Regions from separate parts of the Paenibacillus sp. FSL H8-0175 genome, predicted to be linked through region 1. Evidence: predicted binding sites of a transcription regulator. Region 1 holds the regulator's gene; each other region holds the start of a gene.

Evidence for each region. Region 1 encodes Rex, which represses fermentation and respiration genes when NADH is low (regulators of the CRP and FNR family bind a similar motif). Its sites were predicted from a motif close to TTGTGAAATATTTCACAA; they were not measured.
Region 2: nirB (nitrite reductase large subunit NirB) is a predicted target of Rex. The motif match lies at 1,676-1,693, and genes of this name have one in related genera.
Region 3: MHH46_RS31570 (cytochrome ubiquinol oxidase subunit I) is a predicted target of Rex. The motif match lies at 1,655-1,672, and genes of this name have one in related genera.

Annotation. Positions count from the first base shown of each region.
Region 1 covers NZ_CP150299.1:4,737,287-4,740,575, reverse strand. Annotated here, with positions in the region: gene dinG (ATP-dependent DNA helicase DinG) at 1-962, shown strand, start outside; gene MHH46_RS21095 (redox-sensing transcriptional repressor Rex) at 1,093-1,746, shown strand; gene MHH46_RS21090 (amidohydrolase) at 1,733-3,034, shown strand.
Region 2 covers NZ_CP150299.1:5,062,104-5,065,392, forward strand. Annotated here, with positions in the region: gene nirB (nitrite reductase large subunit NirB) at 1-1,558, opposite strand, end outside; gene MHH46_RS22640 (hypothetical protein) at 1,789-2,499, opposite strand; gene ric (iron-sulfur cluster repair di-iron protein) at 2,650-3,289, opposite strand, start outside.
Region 3 covers NZ_CP150299.1:7,115,333-7,118,621, forward strand. Annotated here, with positions in the region: gene cydB (cytochrome d ubiquinol oxidase subunit II) at 1-203, opposite strand, end outside; gene MHH46_RS31570 (cytochrome ubiquinol oxidase subunit I) at 190-1,593, opposite strand; gene MHH46_RS31575 (cold-shock protein) at 1,816-2,043, opposite strand; gene MHH46_RS31580 (cold-shock protein) at 2,136-2,336, opposite strand; gene MHH46_RS31585 (S1C family serine protease) at 2,756-3,289, opposite strand, start outside.

The DNA of each region.
Region 1 (3,289 bases):
CCATACGTGAGCAAGTAAGATTCTTTATGGGGCTGAATGACGATAATGTAGTATATTGGCTGGAGGCAAATGGAAATTACCGTAGCAAATCCCTACAGCTGTATGCCGTCCCTGTGGATGTTAGCATCCAGCTTAAAGAGTTGTTCTTCGATAAGAAAAAAAGCATCGTGCTTACCTCGGCGACGCTATCTGTAGATAAATCTTTTCAATTTATGATTGATAATCTCGGACTTAACGAAGCTGCAGAAGAGGGACGTCTAATGACCTCACTCCTTCCATCTCCCTTTAAATATCGCGAGCAGGCACTGCTAGTTATACCGCGTGATTTTCCTAGTGTGAAGGGCAGTGTGGGCGATGCTCGATTTGTCGATACACTCGTACAGTCATTATCGGAAGCTGCTAAAACAACACGTGGGCGGATGCTGGTTCTGTTTACTTCTTATAAAATGCTGCGTCAGGTATATGATCCGCTTAAAGAGGCTTTAGCCTCACAAGAGATTACGGTGCTTGGTCAAGGCGTGGAAGGTGGCAGCCGGAGCAAGCTGATCCGCCGCTTTCAGGACAGTGCAGCATCCGTATTGCTGGGGACGAGCAGCTTCTGGGAAGGTGTAGATATTCCAGGTGAAGCACTGACTTGCCTGGCCATCGTGAGACTTCCATTTCAACCGCCGAATCACCCGTTGGCGGAAGCGAAGTCGGAGTTATTACAGGCCCAGAAGAAGAATCCGTTCATGAAATTATCTGTTCCTCAAGCGGTTATTCGTTTTAAGCAGGGATTCGGAAGACTGGTTCGCACGGCGCAGGATCGCGGAATAGTTATTGTTTATGATACAAGGGTTATTGAATCTCATTACGGGAAGTATTTCCTTTATTCATTGCCTGGTCCCAAAATGGAGCATATGCTTACTGATCAAATGGTCCCACGCATAGCGGAATGGCTAGAGGATGGCGGCGCTTCTTAAAACGCTCGTCTTCAGTTTAGCTCCTCCTTATCCTTAAGGGCGGTGTGTTACAGTACCGTCCTTAATAAGGAGAGGTAGACGTTTGAATATGGATTTTCACAAGAACATTACTATTTTTAGGAGGAAAAATATGAAATCGGATAAAATATCAGAAGCCGTTGTTCGCAGACTGCCTGTGTACTTGCGTTTTTTGAATGATCTCCAGAATCGCGAAATATTAACAGTTTCCTCTCAGGAACTTGGGCAAAAGCTTGATCTTAATCCCGCACAGATTCGTAAGGATTTAGCATATTTTGGTGACTTCGGCAGAAAAGGTATCGGCTATGATGTAACGTATCTTATTGAGAAAATCCGTCATATCCTGAAGCTGGATCAACAGCTTAATGTAGCTTTAGTTGGAGCAGGTAATCTCGGACATGCCTTGTCTAATTACAATGCATATCTCAAAGATACTATGAAAATCACGGCTATATTTGATTCGTACGCTCCTAAGGTTGGACGTAAGATCAACTCACTTACTGTGCAACCGATGGATGAACTAGGCAGCACAATTCGTGAGCAAGGTATTCGCATTGCCATTATTACCGTACCTGATTCAGAAGCTCAAAATGTAGCAGATATCCTCATTTCTTCTGGGATTGAAGCGATTTTGAACTTTGCCCCTGTGATTCTGAAGACACCACCGAATATCCGGGTGCATGCAGCTGATTTTACAACTGATCTGCAAAGTCTTGCTTATTACTTGCGGGATGGAAAGGAAGAAAGTGAACATGAACAACAATAAAACGATAATTAAGGGCGGGTATTTTCTGACTCCGGGAACGGATGAGCCGGTTCTGAGTGGATATATGACTATTGAAGATGATTTAATCACTTACATAGGAAAAGAAGAGCCTCAGATGGAAGCTGGAGTGCAAGTGGTTGATGGCAGCCGTCTGCTGTTCATGCCTGGACTTGTAAACACACACGGTCATGCGGCGATGTCTTTGCTGCGTGGATATGGAGATGATTTAGCGCTACAAGTGTGGCTTCAGGAGAAGATGTGGCCAATGGAGGAAAAGTTCACCGGTGATGATGTATACTGGGGAACCTCCTTATCTGTATTGGAAATGCTGAAGGGTGGAACTACGACCTTCCTCGATATGTATGATCATATGGACCGAGTAGCCGAGGTAGCTGAGTTATCAGGTATCCGTTCCGTATTGATGCGTGGTGTGATCGGGTTATGTCCAGAGGATGTACAGAATCACAAGCTTGCGGAAGCGATTTCTTTTGCCCGTAACTGGCATGGAAAGGCTGACGGTAGAATTACTACTATGATCTCGCCACACGCCCCTTATACTTGCCCTCCTGACTTCCTGGTTAAGTTCGTGCAGGCAGCGCATGATCTGGATTTACCAATGCATACGCATATGTCCGAAACGAAACGTGAAGTGGAACAAAATGTGGCGGATTACGGGTTGCGTCCTGTAGCTCACTTAGAGAAGCTTGGAATGTTCACACGTCCCTCGATAGTTGCACATGGTGTTCATTTAAATGATGAAGAGATTGAGATCTTGGCTCGCCATAATGTGGGTGTATCTCATAATCCGGGCAGTAATTTGAAGCTGGCTAGCGGAGTGGCTCGGGTTACTGATCTTCTAAAAGCTGGTGTGAAGGTGTCTCTTGGCACGGATGGCGCGGCAAGCAACAATAACTTGGATATGTTTGAAGAGATGCGGCTTGCAGCTCTCATTCATAAGGGTGTCAGCGGTGATCCAACGGCTGTCCCTGCTCCAGAAGCTCTGCGTATGGCTACAGAATATGGCGCGCAGTCCATCTTTTTAAATAATGTAGGCAGACTTGCTGGAGGGATGAAAGCAGATTTCATTGCTATTGATATCGATCAGCCGCATTTGCTGCCACACACAGATCTGTTGTCTCATGCAGTTTACTCTGCTAGCGCTAAGGATGTTGAGCATGTGTGGGTGAATGGTAAACAGGTCATCAAGCATGGACAATGCTTAACCCTGGATGAGGAAGCTATCCGGCGTAAAGCGCAAGAAGCCTTCGAAGGTTTATTGAAGCGTTAAGTCTGGAGAATAACGAATAAATAATAGGCTGTGACTTTTTGCTTTTAGCAAAAGTTGCGGCCTTTTGTGTATTTTTAAGGCTGGGAAAGCTAGAAAATTATGAAATTTTGGATAAACGCGCGGGTGTGTTATATAATCAAAAAAGATATATTACTAGAAAGGGAGCTGTACCTTGAAGAAAAGGAAAAAATGGATCCTCCTGGGGTCAGTTCTGATTCTGCTCCTGGGGTTTGGACTTATCCAGTTCTATGCCTA
Region 2 (3,289 bases), 320 kb from region 1:
CCTCTTGTTTCCAACCCAGTACATGCATAACCTCTTTAGTAGTACTAAGACCTTTAGCTGTAATCTCAGCAACAATCTCATCCCGGCTAAGCGTTGTGCAGCTACAAATTCCTTGCTTGGCAGACTGCTCAAAACTATCACCCAGGACAAATTGTAAAATTTGTTCTACAACCGGTTTACAACCTCCGCAAGAGCGCGTCGCTCCTGTACATGCTTTTATTTCGTCCACAGTAGTAAAACCATTTTCTATGACCGCATCCACAATCGCTTTTTTCGTAACCCCGTTACAGCCACAAACGATTTCTTCGTCCGCCATCGCTTCTACGGATGTGCTCTTTTTGGCTCCACTTCCGCAGCAGCCCGTACCCATAACCTCTGTATAAATTTCATCGGTCATTACAGCGCCTTGTTTTACTAACTTTTGCAGGTTAGCCGACTCTGTCACATCCCCGAACAGGACTGCACCAACAATGACATTGTCTTTGAGCAGAATTTTCTTATAGGTTCGCTTCCATTCATCTTTGCTTGAGATTACAGTATGTTCAGGAGAATCCATAAACTCACCTGCAGAAAATACATCCACTCCGGAAATTTTTAATTTGGTGGAGACAACAGAACCTTCATATGGGTTTGTGTCGCTTCCGCAGAGATGTTTAGCTAGAACCATCCCCTGCTCAAAGAGCGGCGCTACTAATCCGTAACAAACTCCGCGATGTTCGGCACATTCGCCAATGGAATATACATTTTGCATAGAGGTCTGCAGATAATCGTCCACTACAATCCCACGATTAACAGCAATTCCGCTTTCTTTTGCCACAGTTATATTCGGTTTGATGCCTACAGCCATAACTACAAAATCAGCCGCAAGTGAAGTGCCATCACTAAATTGTAATCCACTTACTCTCTGTTCCCCGGTCAATTCTACTGTTTGTTTGCCCATAGCAAATTTCACGCCTTGACGCTCTAGCTCAGCCTGCAACATAGAGGAGGCATTACGATCCAGCTGGCGCTCCATTAGATCTTCCATCAGATGCACTACAGTAACGTCCATGCCAAGGTTCACAAGACCCTTTGCCGCTTCCAAACCAAGTAAGCCCCCGCCGATTACCGCTGCTTTGTTGTATTGTTTAGCCGCAGCCAGCATCGCATCACAATCTGCAATATCCCGGAAACCCACTACGCCCTCCTTATCACAACCAGGCACAGGTAAAATAAATGAATTCGAACCCGTTGCAATAATCACTTTATCGTAAGAAACAGCCATACCGTTATCCGCAATTACTTGCTTGGAATGCTCGTCAATTCGCGTAACTGTTGTTCCAGTATGCAAGGTAATGTTGTTATCTTCATACCAATTCCAGTCGTTTAGGATGATATCATTGATGGTTTTGCTGCCTTCGAGAACATAGGACAACATGATCCGATTATAATTGGGATGAGGTTCGCTTCCAAAGACCGTAATGTCATAAGCTCCACCTAGCTTCAATATCTGCTCTAGCGTACCTATGCCTGCCATACCGTTGCCGACTAATACTAATTTTTCTCTCTTCGCTGCCATGGTTAGGTGCCTCCTCAGTCTTATCCGTTCTTGTTGAACTTTGCTTCAACTTCTCTTCTACATAATGGAATTATACATTTCAAAATTTAAGAGAGATTGTGATTACAGTCACATTAAATGTGAATGTTTTCACATAAAAATAAGACAACTTTATTAGGTTATAACTTCCAATTAAAAAAGCCAGATCACGGGTTCTGAGCAACCGTAGATCTGGCATTTATGTACTTTTTTTAACGTATAGCCAATAAAATCTCCAATTCATCCTGCACTCTAAGCTTCATGTCCATTCCATTCTCAAGCAGCTGCTTCCCATTCACCTTCATCTTCCAAACTTCATTGCTAAGGGGAGTATAATCACCAATGGATAACACCTTTTTGTTGTCTTCGGTCAACTGCACCACACTGCTGTTCTTCAACAAACCTCTCACTGTTAAATCTTCAGTAAATCCCATAACATATGAATGATTCAAATTCACTTGCTCACTTCCACCATTCACGGTCAACAACACAATTTGAAGGGGTTCCTCTTGTTCCTTAGACATCGCCGTAATTACTAATTTTGATTCATGCCCGACTGTTCGACCCCAATCCTCAGGTCCAATGGTCTCCCCATCCATTTGCAGCTCCCAATTCATTCCTGGACCGAGTGAAATATTATTTACCGTTAGAATGCTTGTGTTATCCTCAGAAAAGGTGGCCTTCCCACTACCTTTCAGTAGGTCAAAGATCGTTATCCCTTTTCTGTAGCTCTCGCTAAGCTGCTTGTCCAAAGGGTTGGTAAGCAAGTCATTTCCCGCAACGATAAGCGAAAGCGTAGGCCCGTCTGATCCTGCTAAGCCATTATTCCCTTCATTATTAATGTCAGCAAGAGTGGAACACCCACCTATTATGAATACGATGACTAATCCTAGTAACAACCTCCACATATATTTCGTGGGCATAGTGACACCGCCTTGTCCCGCCTAATGACCACACAGCGTCTCAGGCTTGTAGTAAGTTATGCATACTGTCTATTTAAGAATAACGTAAATAAGCTTTGTTCTCAAATATAAAAAAAGTCCCCTAAGGGACTCTATGAAAACTCATTTTTTCTACTGGAATCTAGGGAACAATATATTATTCTCCAGATGAACATGTTCAAAAGTCATGCTCTCCAGCTCCTCTAGCCGGGCATAAGTCAAACGATAGGTTGTACAAGCATGAGCCGGTGGGGTGAAATCAGCTGTTATTTTGCGTATTTGTCTCAATAGTTCGCCTGCTGTGTCATGTTCACTCTCAAGGTCAACTAATGCCTCACGAAGTATGGTCAGCCCTTCTTCACTTGGATTGGCATCATACGCTAATAATTTTGGAAACTCGTCTTCCTCTTCTTTAGCTGTATGCTGAAGCAGATCTTCCTTGAGTGCATTAAACAAACTATATAACTCTTCTAAATGAGGGGAATCTCCGCCATGAACCCGGTATACCTTAGTTACATTTTGGCTAATCAGGGGCAGCTCTTCACGCAGGTAATGGTGATGTTTACTCACGATATGCTCGATTAACTCTGCAGAAGGTGCTGTGTTCCATGCGAGTTCTTCTTGAGGTACCGGATATTCCTCGAACAGCTTGTTGAGATCACTAATGATCATCTCTTGATCTAGTCCACGCTCTACAGCTGCTTCAGCAAGAGGTTTGGCGCCTCCACAGCAGAAATCAATCCGTTTGGACTTGAAATAATCCGCAGCTTTT
Region 3 (3,289 bases), 2.4 Mb from region 1:
ATTGCACCCGCAGCTGTGATAAGCCATACCTCATTCCCATCCCAGAAGGGTCCGATCGAGTTAATCAGAACACGGCGCTCTGTATCATTTTTAGCGAGAATTTGTGTTTCCATCCCTACGCCGAAATCGAAACCCTCCAGGAAGAAGAACCCTATAAACAGAACTGCAATCAGCACAAACCACAATTCATTAAGAGATATCATGGGAACCCTCCTCGTTATATGGATCATTCGAATCGCCGTGATCGTTATCCATTGCATAAGGACCTTTTTTAATCACTTTAATAAACAATCCGACCAACACTAATCCTAGAATTAAATAAATCGTTGTAAAAGAAATCACGGAGAACAGAACTTGACCACTTGTAATATTAGGCGACACACTGTCTTCCGTTGTCATCAGTCCGAATACCGTCCATGGCTGACGCCCGAATTCGGTCATAACCCAACCGGCTGTATTCGCAATCGGAGGAAGCAACAAGCCCCATAACATAAACCGCATAAACCAAGTGTTCGGACGGTCCATTTTTTTGCGCCACATTAAGTACATAGCATACATTCCCAATACAATCATTAACGTTCCTGCTAGAACCATGATCCGGAAACTCCAGAATGTCGTACGTACAGGTGGAATATAATCACCGGGGCCATAGGTTTGCTCATACTCCGCTTGCAGCTCAAGCATACCTTTAACTTCACCGGAAAATTTACTGTATGAAAGGAAACTCAGCATATAAGGAATTTGAAATTCTCCAGTACTGATTTGATTCTCTGGATCAATGTTTGCCCATACGGTCCAAGGTGCCGGGTCACCACTCTTACCCCACAGTCCTTCGGAAGCTGCCATTTTCATTGGTTGAGTTTCAACCAAATATTGCGCTTGGGCGTGACCAGCAACAGCTACACCAATAGAAGAAATAATCCCTACGATGGCTGCAATCTGAAAAGACTTCTTAAAGAAAGAAACCTCTTGTTTCTTCAATATTTTATAAGCACTAATACCTGTTACAAGAAAAGCACCTGTTGCATAAGCAGCCAGTACGGTGTGTGGGAATTCAACCAGCAATTGTCCGTTCGTAATAAGCGCGAAGAAATCGTTCATTTCTGCACGTCCATTATTTATCGCAAAACCCACAGGATGCTGCATAAAAGAGTTAGCCGCTAGAATCCAGAATGCAGATAACATCGTACCGAATGCTACCAGCCAGATGGACAGTAAATGTACTCGCTTGGACACTTTATCCCAACCGAATATCCATATCCCAATAAAAGTAGACTCCAGAAAAAAGGCTGCCAATGCCTCAACTGCAAGTGGAGCCCCGAATACATCACCAACAAAACGTGAATAATCGGACCAGTTCATCCCGAACTGAAATTCCTGCAATATCCCTGTAACTACCCCTACTGCAAAATTGATGAGGAATAGCTTTCCCCAGAACTGCGCCATTTTTTTGTACTCTTCATTACCTTTTCTAACGTACATTGTCTCCATGATTGCAATCAAGAGCGCTAGTCCGATTGATACCGGTACAAAGAAATAGTGGAATATTGTCGTCGACGCAAATTGTATACGCGACAGCATTACTGTATCCATATTTGTCCCTTCCTTCTCCCCTTTTCGTTAATTATATTCTGTCAAAAATTTAAACTTCTTTTTGTGATAAATGTCACATAAAGATAGTCATTTAACGGTGAAATTCAAATGATTTGTGACAAAGATCACAATTTAGCATAAAGAAAGCAAAAAAAATAAGACGGTTTACCCGTCTTGAGTGGTTCGTCGTTCTATTAAATGCTTGACTCATTTAGGTATTGGTTAGATGGAAATACCCTTCTTCAGCGATTTGAGATCGCCATTCGAATTAAGCAATTGGGGTAGCATCTTCGTGCTGCGAACCATTGGAGAGTCACATAGACGGCAAGAAGGCGCATGTTCAAATGCGAAATTATCCCTCATCCATCCGTTGCATCCCTCATTGGTACATGCCCAAATTGCGGTATTTTCTTCCGGTATTTCTTCCAAAGGTTTCTTCCGGTAGTTCATTGCCGTTCCTCCCATCCTGTAAGTCAATAGTGAGTAACTAGATATAAAAAGACCGTCCCAACTTTCACAAGCTGGGACGGTTTCTTCTATTATTACAGTTTTACAACGTTTTCGGCTTGTGGTCCACGGTTGCCTTGAACAACGTTGAATTCAACGCGTTGGCCTTCGTCCAAAGTTTTGAAGCCGTCGCCAGTGATTGCGCTGAAGTGAACGAATACGTCGCTTCCGCCTTCAACTTCGATAAATCCGAATCCTTTTTCTGCGTTGAACCATTTAACTGTACCTGTTTGCATGTGTGTTACCTCCACAAATTTAAATTAATATGTTCTTTTTATCTTCAAACAAAGAAAAAATTCACACATTGAAAAAGGTTGTATTACCAAATATGACAGCCCTTTTCAATGCGAGAATTAGGGACTAAATGTATGATTGATATCATATTACCACACCTGATTAGCAAAGGCAAGCAAGCATCCGAATATATCCGTTTTTGCCCTAATAAGTATTACCTTCCAATGTAAGGGCTGCCACTTAGTGTTTATTCCCTAAATAGATCCTTTTTCTGGCATAATTATCATGGTTTTAGAAAAATAGCTTTTCCAAAAACGTTACTTTTATCCGCTTTTTCAAGAAGGTACCCCCTCGGAATCGAAGGGGTAGTCCGCTCTACTTGTCGTAACTGCTATATCATTATATACCGACTTCCAGCATATTATTCCTGTGGTTTTTCAAGAAGTTTAACTGTTGCCTGTTTGGCCTCGCCGTTTCGATAGTAAGTAATTTTCAGATCATCACCGATCTTCGTATGATTATATAAGTACTTGCGAAGAGAAAGGGTAGATATGATTGATTGATCATTAAATTTGGTAATGACATCATTGAATTGCAGTCCAGCTTCCTTCGCAGGGCCAACGGCTTCTAGAACAACTACTCCATCCTTAACACTGTTCGGCAGGTTCAATTCATTGCGTTGATCTTCTGCTAGTGGAACGTACGGATTGTTCAAATCAACTGAATATACACCCAAGTACGAACGGGCAATATGTCCTTTTTCAGCCAGCTCATTAGCGATATCTATCACATGATTCGCAGGAATTGCAAAACCCAGACCCTCTACACCCGTATCTGAAATCTTCATTGTGTTAATTCCAATGACCTTGCCATCCAGATCCACTAATGCGCCGCCACTGTTTCCTTCATTAATCGCCGCATCGGTCTGTATCACTTCTTGTTCCCAGTCATATAC